Regions from separate parts of the Variovorax rhizosphaerae genome, predicted to be linked through region 2. Evidence: riboswitches for the same ligand, from Rfam matches in the RefSeq annotation. Region 2 holds a riboswitch; the other holds the start of a gene.

Region 1 (4,130 bases), on a different contig from region 2:
GCCGAGTCCACGGCCGTCAGCACGCGGTAGGTGTCTTCCGAGAAGTCCTTGTGGCCCGGTGTGTCGAGAAGGTTGATGACATGCTCGCGGTAGGCCATCTGCATCACCGACGAAGCCACCGAGATGCCACGCTGCTTCTCGATTTCCATCCAGTCCGACGTGGCATGGCGCGAGGCCTTGCGCGCCTTCACCGAGCCGGCGATCTGGATCGCGCCCGAGAACAGCAGCAGCTTCTCGGTCAGCGTGGTCTTGCCCGCGTCAGGGTGGGAGATGATCGCGAAGGTGCGACGGCGGCGGGTTTCGGAAAGATAGGACACGAAGAGGGTTCCAGGGACAGGGTGCGGCCCGCAAGGCTTGCGCAGCCGCGCAGTCGCCTTGATGAGGCGCACGAGGCGCGGCGGGCCAGTGGTCGAGGAGAACCCGCGATTATCGCCGCCCGGGCATGAACGGTCACTTGCACGGTGCCGCCACATCCTTCTCCCCTCTGCGGAGTTGAGGACGGATGCGGCGCGCCGGGCCGCGAGAGCCTGCCCGCGAAGAGCACGCCCCAGGCCTTTCAACGTCACATCGGCGGCTGGAACCCATCGCGCCCGACCAGCATGCGCAGCGCGGTCGGCTTGCCGTCCTTTTCCTGCGCCGTGATGACCACCTTCGCGCCCGGCACCACCAGCGCCGCCTGGTCCTGGTTGCCCGGCTTGAAGGTCACGACCGGCGTGCCCGCAGGCACGATCACCGTCTGCTCGCCACCCTTGTACTTGAGCAACAGTTTCTGCCCGCCCGGCACCGATGCCGGCGCGGCCGACAGCGTGGACACCGTGGCGTTCGTCATCGTGCTCTCGGGCATGTAGTCCCAGGGACGGAAGCCTTCGCCCGTGCCGCGCGCGGATTCGGGAAACACCACGATCTCCAGCGCACGCTGCGTGCCGTCGGGCTGCGGCATCGACCCGGCGCCGACGAAGCTGTCGGCCTTGATGTCCGCCATCGTGAGCGGCACGACTTCCGAGACGTTCATGTCCGCAGGCCGCACCAGCGTGACCACTTCCCCGCTGCGGTCCTTGACCACCATCGACGTGGCATCGACACGTTCGATCACGCCGCGCACGCGGACCTGTGCGGGCGTTTGTGCCGACACAAGCAAGGGCAGGGCGGAAGCCGCTGCGATGGCCAACGAAATGGCAAGCTGCTGGGCTCTCAACATGGCGTGAAGTCTCCGTACAGGCAGTGGGGATCGGCAGTCTAGGACGATCGGGGTAACGTTGCTGGCCACCCAAAACCCAGCCGCGCTAAAATCCGCCGTTCCGAGGAGCGTTGCAGCGCCGACAGGCGTGAGGCTCGGACCCTTATCGCAACCACGCTCACCCGCTGTTCTCGCGGTGAGTCTTCATCCCCGAACGCAGTGGCATTCTTCAAACCAGCTTTGTTGGAGTTCACATGAGCGCAGTTCTCAAGCCCACCCCCGTTTCCACCGTCGACCAGGCCATCGCCGACCTGTCCCTTGCCGCCTGGGGCCGCAAGGAAATCCGGATCGCCGAGACCGAGATGCCCGGCCTCATGGCCATCCGCGAAGAGTTCGCGAAGTCGCAACCGTTGGAGGGCGCACGCATCACCGGCTCGCTGCACATGACCATCCAGACGGCCGTGCTGATCGAGACGTTGCAAGCCCTCGGCGCGCAAGTGCGTTGGGCCTCGTGCAACATCTTCTCGACGCAAGACCATGCCGCCGCCGCCATCGCGGCCGCCGGCACGCCCGTGTTCGCGATCAAGGGCGAGTCGCTGAAAGACTACTGGGACTACACCCACAGCATCTTCGACTTCGGCGCCAAGGGCACGAAGGGCGAAGGCCCGAACATGATCCTCGACGACGGCGGCGATGCCACGCTGCTCATGCACCTGGGCCAGCGCGCCGAGAAGGACCAAAGCGTCTTGGCCAACCCCACCAGCGAAGAAGAACGCATCCTCTACGCCGCCATCAAGGCCAAGCTCGCCGTCGACAACAGCTGGTACACCCGCAAGTCCGCCGAGATCATCGGCGTGACCGAAGAAACCACCACCGGCGTGCACCGCCTCAATGAAATGTCGGCCAAGGGCACGCTGCTGTTCCGCGCCATCAACGTGAACGACTCGGTCACCAAGAGCAAGTTCGACAACCTCTATGGCTGCCGCGAATCGCTGGTCGACGGCATCAAGCGTGCCACCGACGTGATGATCGCCGGCAAGGTCGCCTGCGTGGCCGGTTACGGCGACGTGGGCAAGGGCTCGGCACAAGCCCTGCGTGCACTGAGCGCGCAAGTGTGGGTCACCGAGATCGACCCCATCAATGCCCTGCAAGCCGCGATGGAAGGCTACAAGGTCGTCACGATGGAATACGCCGCCGACAAGGCCGACATCTTCGTGACCACCACCGGGAACAAGGACGTCATCACGCACGACACCATGGTCAAGATGAAGGACCAGGCCATCGTCTGCAACATCGGCCACTTCGACAACGAGATCGACGTCGCGTCGATCGAGAAGTACGAATGGGAAGAGATCAAGCCGCAGGTCGACCACATCACCTTCCCCGATGGCAAGAAGATCATCCTGCTGGCCAAGGGCCGCCTTGTGAACCTCGGCTGCGGCACGGGCCATCCGAGCTTCGTGATGTCCTCGTCCTTCGCCAACCAGACCATCGCGCAGATCGAGCTGTTCACCAAGCAAGATGCGTATCAGGCCGGCAAGGTCTACGTGCTGCCCAAGCACCTCGACGAGAAGGTCGCGCGCCTGCACCTGAAGAAGGTCGGCGCGATGCTGACCGAACTCACCGACGCACAGGCCGCGTACATCGGTGTGAACAAGGCGGGTCCGTACAAGGCGGACACCTACCGCTACTGATCGGCGCCCCTTGCGCGCTGATCAATTGCTCGTGGAGCGCGGCCTGGCCGCGTCCCGATCCCAAGCTGTTCGCCTGATCGCCGGTGGCCTGCGCTGGCGCGATGCCGGCACCACCGACGCCTGGCGCAACGTGGCGAAGAACCGCGACGACCTGCCCGAGACGGCGGAACTCGAACTGCTCGACGCGGCCGAGTCACGCTACGTCTCGCGCGGCGGGCTCAAGCTCGAAGGCGCGTTGCGCGTCGCGGGCCTCGACGTGTCCGGCAAGCGTTGCCTCGACGTGGGCCAGTCGACCGGCGGCTTCACCGATTGCCTCCTGCAGCACGGTGCGCTGCACGTGACCGGCATCGATGTCGGCCACGGCCAGTTGCATGCGCGGTTGCGCGAGGACGAACGCGTGACCGCCATCGAGAAGGTCAATGCGCGCGCCTTGACGCCTGCCGACCTGACGGACGATGACGTTGACGACGACGCCACATCGGAGCCATCAGCTGAACCCGCTTTCGACCTCATCGTCGGCGACCTGTCCTTCATTTCACAGACGCTGGTGCTCCCGGCCGTCGTGCAGTTCCTCACGCCCTCCGGCGATTTGCTGATGCTCGTCAAGCCGCAATTCGAATTGCAGCCCGGGCAGGTCGGCAAAGGCGGTATCGTTCGCGACTCGGCCCTGTACGCGGTGGTCGAGCAGCGTTTGCGGGAGGCATGCGCTGCGCTGGATCTGCGTGTGGTGAACTGGTTCGACAGTCCGATCGAGGGCGGTGACGGGAACCACGAATTTTTCTTGCATGCCGTTCGCGCAGAGCGGTGAACCCAGGAGTAGGCCGTGCGTCTGCCACTAAGTTTTGAATTCTTTCCGACCAAGACGCCAGAAGGCGCGGTCAAGCTGCGCGCCGTGCGCCAGCAGTTGTATGCCATGCAACCCGAGTTCTGCTCGGTCACCTATGGTGCCGGCGGCTCGACGCATGCCGGCACCTTCAATGCCGTGCGCGAGATCCTGGCCGAGGGCGTGGATGCGGCCAGCCATTTCTCCTGCATCGGCGCTACCAAGGCAACGGTGCGCGAGCAACTGGCCGAGCTGAAGTCCATGGGCGTCAAGCGCTTGGTCGCACTGCGCGGCGACCTGCCGAGCGGCTATGGCGCCGGTGGCGAGTTCCAGTACGCCAGCGACCTGATCGGCTTCATCCGCAACGAGACCGGCAACGACTTCCACATCGAGGTGGCTTGCTACCCCGAAGTGCATCCCCAAGCCCGCTCACCCG
Region 2 (4,130 bases):
GATGAGGCGTTGCAGCATGCGCTTGGCATCCGCGTAGACGCGCACGGCCTCGGTGCCGACCACTTCGTCCTTGAGGATCGCGGGGAAGGGCCCGGCCAGGTCCCAGGTCTGGAAGAAGGGGCCCCAGTCGATGTACTTGGCCAATTCGGTCAGGTCGAAGTTCTTGAACACGCGGCGGCCGATGAACTTGGGCACGGTCGGCGTGAACGCGGACCAGTCGACCGGCGTCTTGTTGGCACGCGCCTTGGGCAAGGACCACATGGGCACCTGCTTCTTGTTGGCATGCTGGTGGCGGACCTTGTCGTAGTCGGCGTTGAGTTCGCCGACGAACTTGTCGGCCTGTTCGCTGAGCAGCGACTGCGCCACGCTCACGCTGCGCGAGGCATCGGGCACGTAGACCACGGGGCCTTCGTAGTGCGGCGCGATCTTCACGGCCGTGTGCACGCGACTGGTGGTGGCGCCGCCGATCATCAGCGGGATCTTCTTGATGCGGAAGTGGTCGTCCTTCTGCATCTCGCCGGCGACGTATTGCATCTCTTCAAGCGATGGCGTGATGAGGCCGGAGAGCCCCACGATGTCCGCGCCCTCGACCTTGGCCCGCGCCAGGATCTCGTGGCACGGGACCATCACGCCCATGTTCACCACCTCGAAGTTGTTGCACTGGAGCACGACGGTCACGATGTTCTTGCCGATGTCGTGCACGTCGCCCTTCACCGTGGCGATGATGATCTTGCCCTTGGTGCGCACGTCGCGGCCGGCCGCTTCGTCGCGCTTCTTTTCTTCCTCGATGTAGGGGATGAGGTGGGCCACGGCCTGCTTCATCACGCGGGCGGACTTGACCACTTGCGGCAGGAACATCTTGCCCTGGCCGAACAGGTCGCCCACGATGTTCATGCCGTCCATCAGCGGGCCTTCGATGACGTGCAGCGGACGGCCACCCTTGGCGACGATCGCCTGGTAGGCCTCCTCGGTGTCCTCGACGATGAAGTCGGTGATGCCGTGCACCAGCGCGTGGCTGAGCCTTTGGCCGACAGTCTGCGGCGCCTCGGGCGTGCCGCGCCATTCGAGCTTCTTGCTCTCGTCCTTGGCGCCGCTCTTGGCAGTCTCCGCCACTTCGACGAGGCGCTCGCCCGCATCGGGCCGACGATTCAGGATCACGTCCTCCACGCGCTCGCGCAACGTCGGCTCCAGGTCGTCGTACACGCCGACCATGCCCGCGTTGACGATGCCCATGTCCATGCCCGCCTTGATCGCGTGGTACAGGAACACCGTGTGGATCGCTTCGCGCACCGGGTCGTTGCCGCGGAAGCTGAAGCTCACGTTCGACACCCCGCCCGACACCTTCGCGCCCGGCAGGTTCTGCTTGATCCAGCGCGTCGCCTCGATGAAGTCGACCGCGTAGTTGTTGTGCTCCTCGATGCCCGTGGCCACCGCGAAGATGTTCGGGTCGAAGATGATGTCTTCGGGCGGGAAGTCGATCTCGTCCACGAGGATGCGGTACGCCCGCTCGCAGATCTCGATCTTGCGCTCGTAGGTATCGGCCTGGCCCTTCTCGTCAAAGGCCATCACGACGGCAGCGGCGCCATAGCGGCGCAGCAACTTGGCATGGTGCTTGAACTGCTCCACGCCCTCCTTCATCGAGATCGAGTTGACGATGCCCTTGCCCTGGATGCAGCGCAGGCCGGCCTCGATCACTTCCCACTTTGAGCTGTCCACCATGATCGGCACGCGCGCGATGTCGGGCTCGCTGGCGATCAGGTTCAGGAAGCGCACCATCGCGGCCTTGCTGTCGAGCATGGCCTCGTCCATGTTGATGTCGATGACCTGCGCGCCGTTCTCGACCTGCTGCCGCGCGACGGCCAGCGCGTCCTCGTACTGGCCGTTCAGGATCATCCGCGCGAAGGCCTTGGAGCCGGTGACGTTGGTGCGCTCGCCGACGTTGACGAAGAGCGAGCCCTCGCCGATGGCCACCGGCTCGAGGCCGGACAGCAGCATGGGGGGAACGTGGACTGGATCTGTGGAGGACATGGCACTCACCTGTGTGAATCGGGTCAGCAGGTGAGCGTCGTTGCGAATGAGACCTGGGGAATCCCAAGCCTGACAGCCCGGCGCGCGGGGTGCACGCGGTGCACTCGGCGCAAGGGTTGTTGCAACGCTCCTTGGGAGCGCGCGATTTTAAGCGGTTTGCGCCTGGCGACCCAGCGCCGAGGTCGGCAGGCCGAAGATGCGGTCGAAGCCCCAGTTGAACGCGAAGGTGTAGACCAGGAAGTAGACCGACAGCACCAGGTCCATCACGAACGCCTCCCACAGCGACACGCCGAGCCACCACGCCACCAAGGGCGCCAGCAACGCGATCAGGCCGCCTTCGAAGCCAATGGCATGCGCGACGCGCCGCTTGATGCTGCGCCCGGACGTGGTCTGGCGCGACTCCCAGCGCTCGAAACCCAGGGTGAAGAAGAAGTTCCAGGCCAGCGCCACGGCCGACATCGACATCGCCAGCGGCCCGGAACTGGCCAGGTGCTCGCCGGACATCCAGCTCAGCCCGATGCTCGAGCTCACGATGGCCAAGCCCTCGTAGAGACTGAAATAGACGACTTTGCGCTGGATGCCTTGCATGATGAAACTGCCGCTTGGTTGATTGGAGTGGCTCGACTTTATTGGAGTATTTCTGATATAAAAAGTCATCTTCTTTCAATTTCATTGATAGATCATGGCCTTCACCAGCGAGAGCGTCGAAGTCTTCCTGGCGGTGCTCGACAAGGGCTCGTTCTCAGCGGCGGCCCGGGCGCTGGGGCGGGTGCCGTCGGCGGTCAGCATGGCGGTCGCCCAACTGGAAGCCGAACTTGATTTGCCGCTGTTCGACCGCAGCGGCCGGGAGCCCAAGCCGACCGAGGCGGCACGCTCGCTGGAGCCGCAGGCGCGATTGCTTGCGGCGCAACTCAAGGCGCTGCAGGTGCAGGCTCTGGGGCTCACGCAAGGGCTGGAGAACCGGCTGACGCTGGCCATCGCACCCGAACTGCTGTCCGCGCCCTGGAGCGCGGCGCTGGCGACGCTGGCGCAGGAACATCCCTTGCTCGAAGTCGAGGTGCTGGCCGCGCCGCAGGCCGACGCGCTGGAGATGCTGCACCTCGGCCGCGCGCAACTTGCGCTGGTCTTCGAGCGGCCGAGCATCGACGGGCGCGAAGGCTTCCAGGAGGTGGCGAGCGAAGTCCTGGTCGCGGTGATCGCGCCGACGCACCCGGTCTATGTCGCAGCCGGCAGCCGGCTCGGCGAGCAGCACCTGGTCAACACGCGGCAGGTGGTGGTGGCAGGCCGCGACCTGGCCTCGCGCGACCCGCGCTTCGTCTTCGCGAGGCACACCTGGCGCACCGACAACGCACTGGCCGCGCTGAGCCTGATCACGGCCGGGCTCGGCTGGGGCTGGCTGCCGCGCACCTTCGCGCAGCCGCATGTCGCGACCGGCGCGCTCGTCGAGATCGTGTTCGACAACCTGTCGAACGGGCTGGACCTGTGGGTCGACGTGGTGTGGTCGCGCGAACGGCCGCTTGGGCTGGGGGCGCAGCGCTTCATCGCGCTGATCCAGAAGGCGGGCAAGGACGCTGCGGCACCGGTGGTCTGAAAGGCCGAGGTTCCGCCGCCGAGTGCGCTCAGGCGACTGGCAGTGCAAGCGCCCCGGTGTGGCCCGCATCCGACTTTGCGATCCAACGCGGAACTGCGTTGAATTGCCGTGCCGTCCTGTAGCGAATGGCGTTGAAATTGCCGTGCCCTCCTACCGCGCTGGCTGCGGCGCTCCGCCTTGTCTGCGCTTGATCGCGAGGTGGTGTCAGCGCGGGCCGCCTGGCCCGCCACCCCCGTGGCCGCCGCCGTGGTGGCCGCCACTGCCACCATGACCACCGCCATGGCCTCCCCCTCCATGCCCCGGCGGGCCGCCATGCGGGCGGTCCGGGCCGGGCGGGCGCGGGCCCGGCGGACGATGGTGGTCGCCACCGCCGCCCGGTCCCGGGTGCGGCGGCCGGTAGCCCGGGTCGCGTGGCGGCCCGTAGCCTGGGCCCGGGTGCGGACGGTAATCTGGCCGCGGCCCGTAGCCCGGACCGGGAGGACGCACCGGCGGCACGAAGCCCGGCCCCGGT

The links. A riboswitch is a leader RNA that binds a small molecule or an ion and turns the genes downstream of it on or off. The one in region 2 is predicted to bind S-adenosylhomocysteine.
Region 1: it holds a riboswitch for S-adenosylhomocysteine, as region 2 does, so the genes downstream of both, ahcY (adenosylhomocysteinase) here and metH (methionine synthase) in region 2, are expected to answer to the same signal.

Annotation. Positions count from the first base shown of each region.
Region 1 covers NZ_JBBKZT010000004.1:394,973-399,102, forward strand. Annotated here, with positions in the region: gene WKW82_RS11015 (peptide chain release factor 3) at 1-317, opposite strand, end outside; gene WKW82_RS11020 (hypothetical protein) at 563-1,198, opposite strand; S-adenosyl-L-homocysteine riboswitch at 1,295-1,364, shown strand; gene ahcY (adenosylhomocysteinase) at 1,432-2,871, shown strand; gene WKW82_RS11030 (TlyA family RNA methyltransferase) at 2,882-3,679, shown strand; gene metF (methylenetetrahydrofolate reductase [NAD(P)H]) at 3,695-4,130, shown strand, end outside.
Region 2 covers NZ_JBBKZT010000001.1:129,718-133,847, forward strand. Annotated here, with positions in the region: gene metH (methionine synthase) at 1-2,028, opposite strand, end outside; S-adenosyl-L-homocysteine riboswitch at 2,054-2,167, opposite strand; gene WKW82_RS00530 (PACE efflux transporter) at 2,176-2,616, opposite strand; gene WKW82_RS00535 (LysR family transcriptional regulator) at 2,711-3,619, shown strand; gene WKW82_RS00540 (SH3 domain-containing protein) at 3,824-4,130, opposite strand, start outside.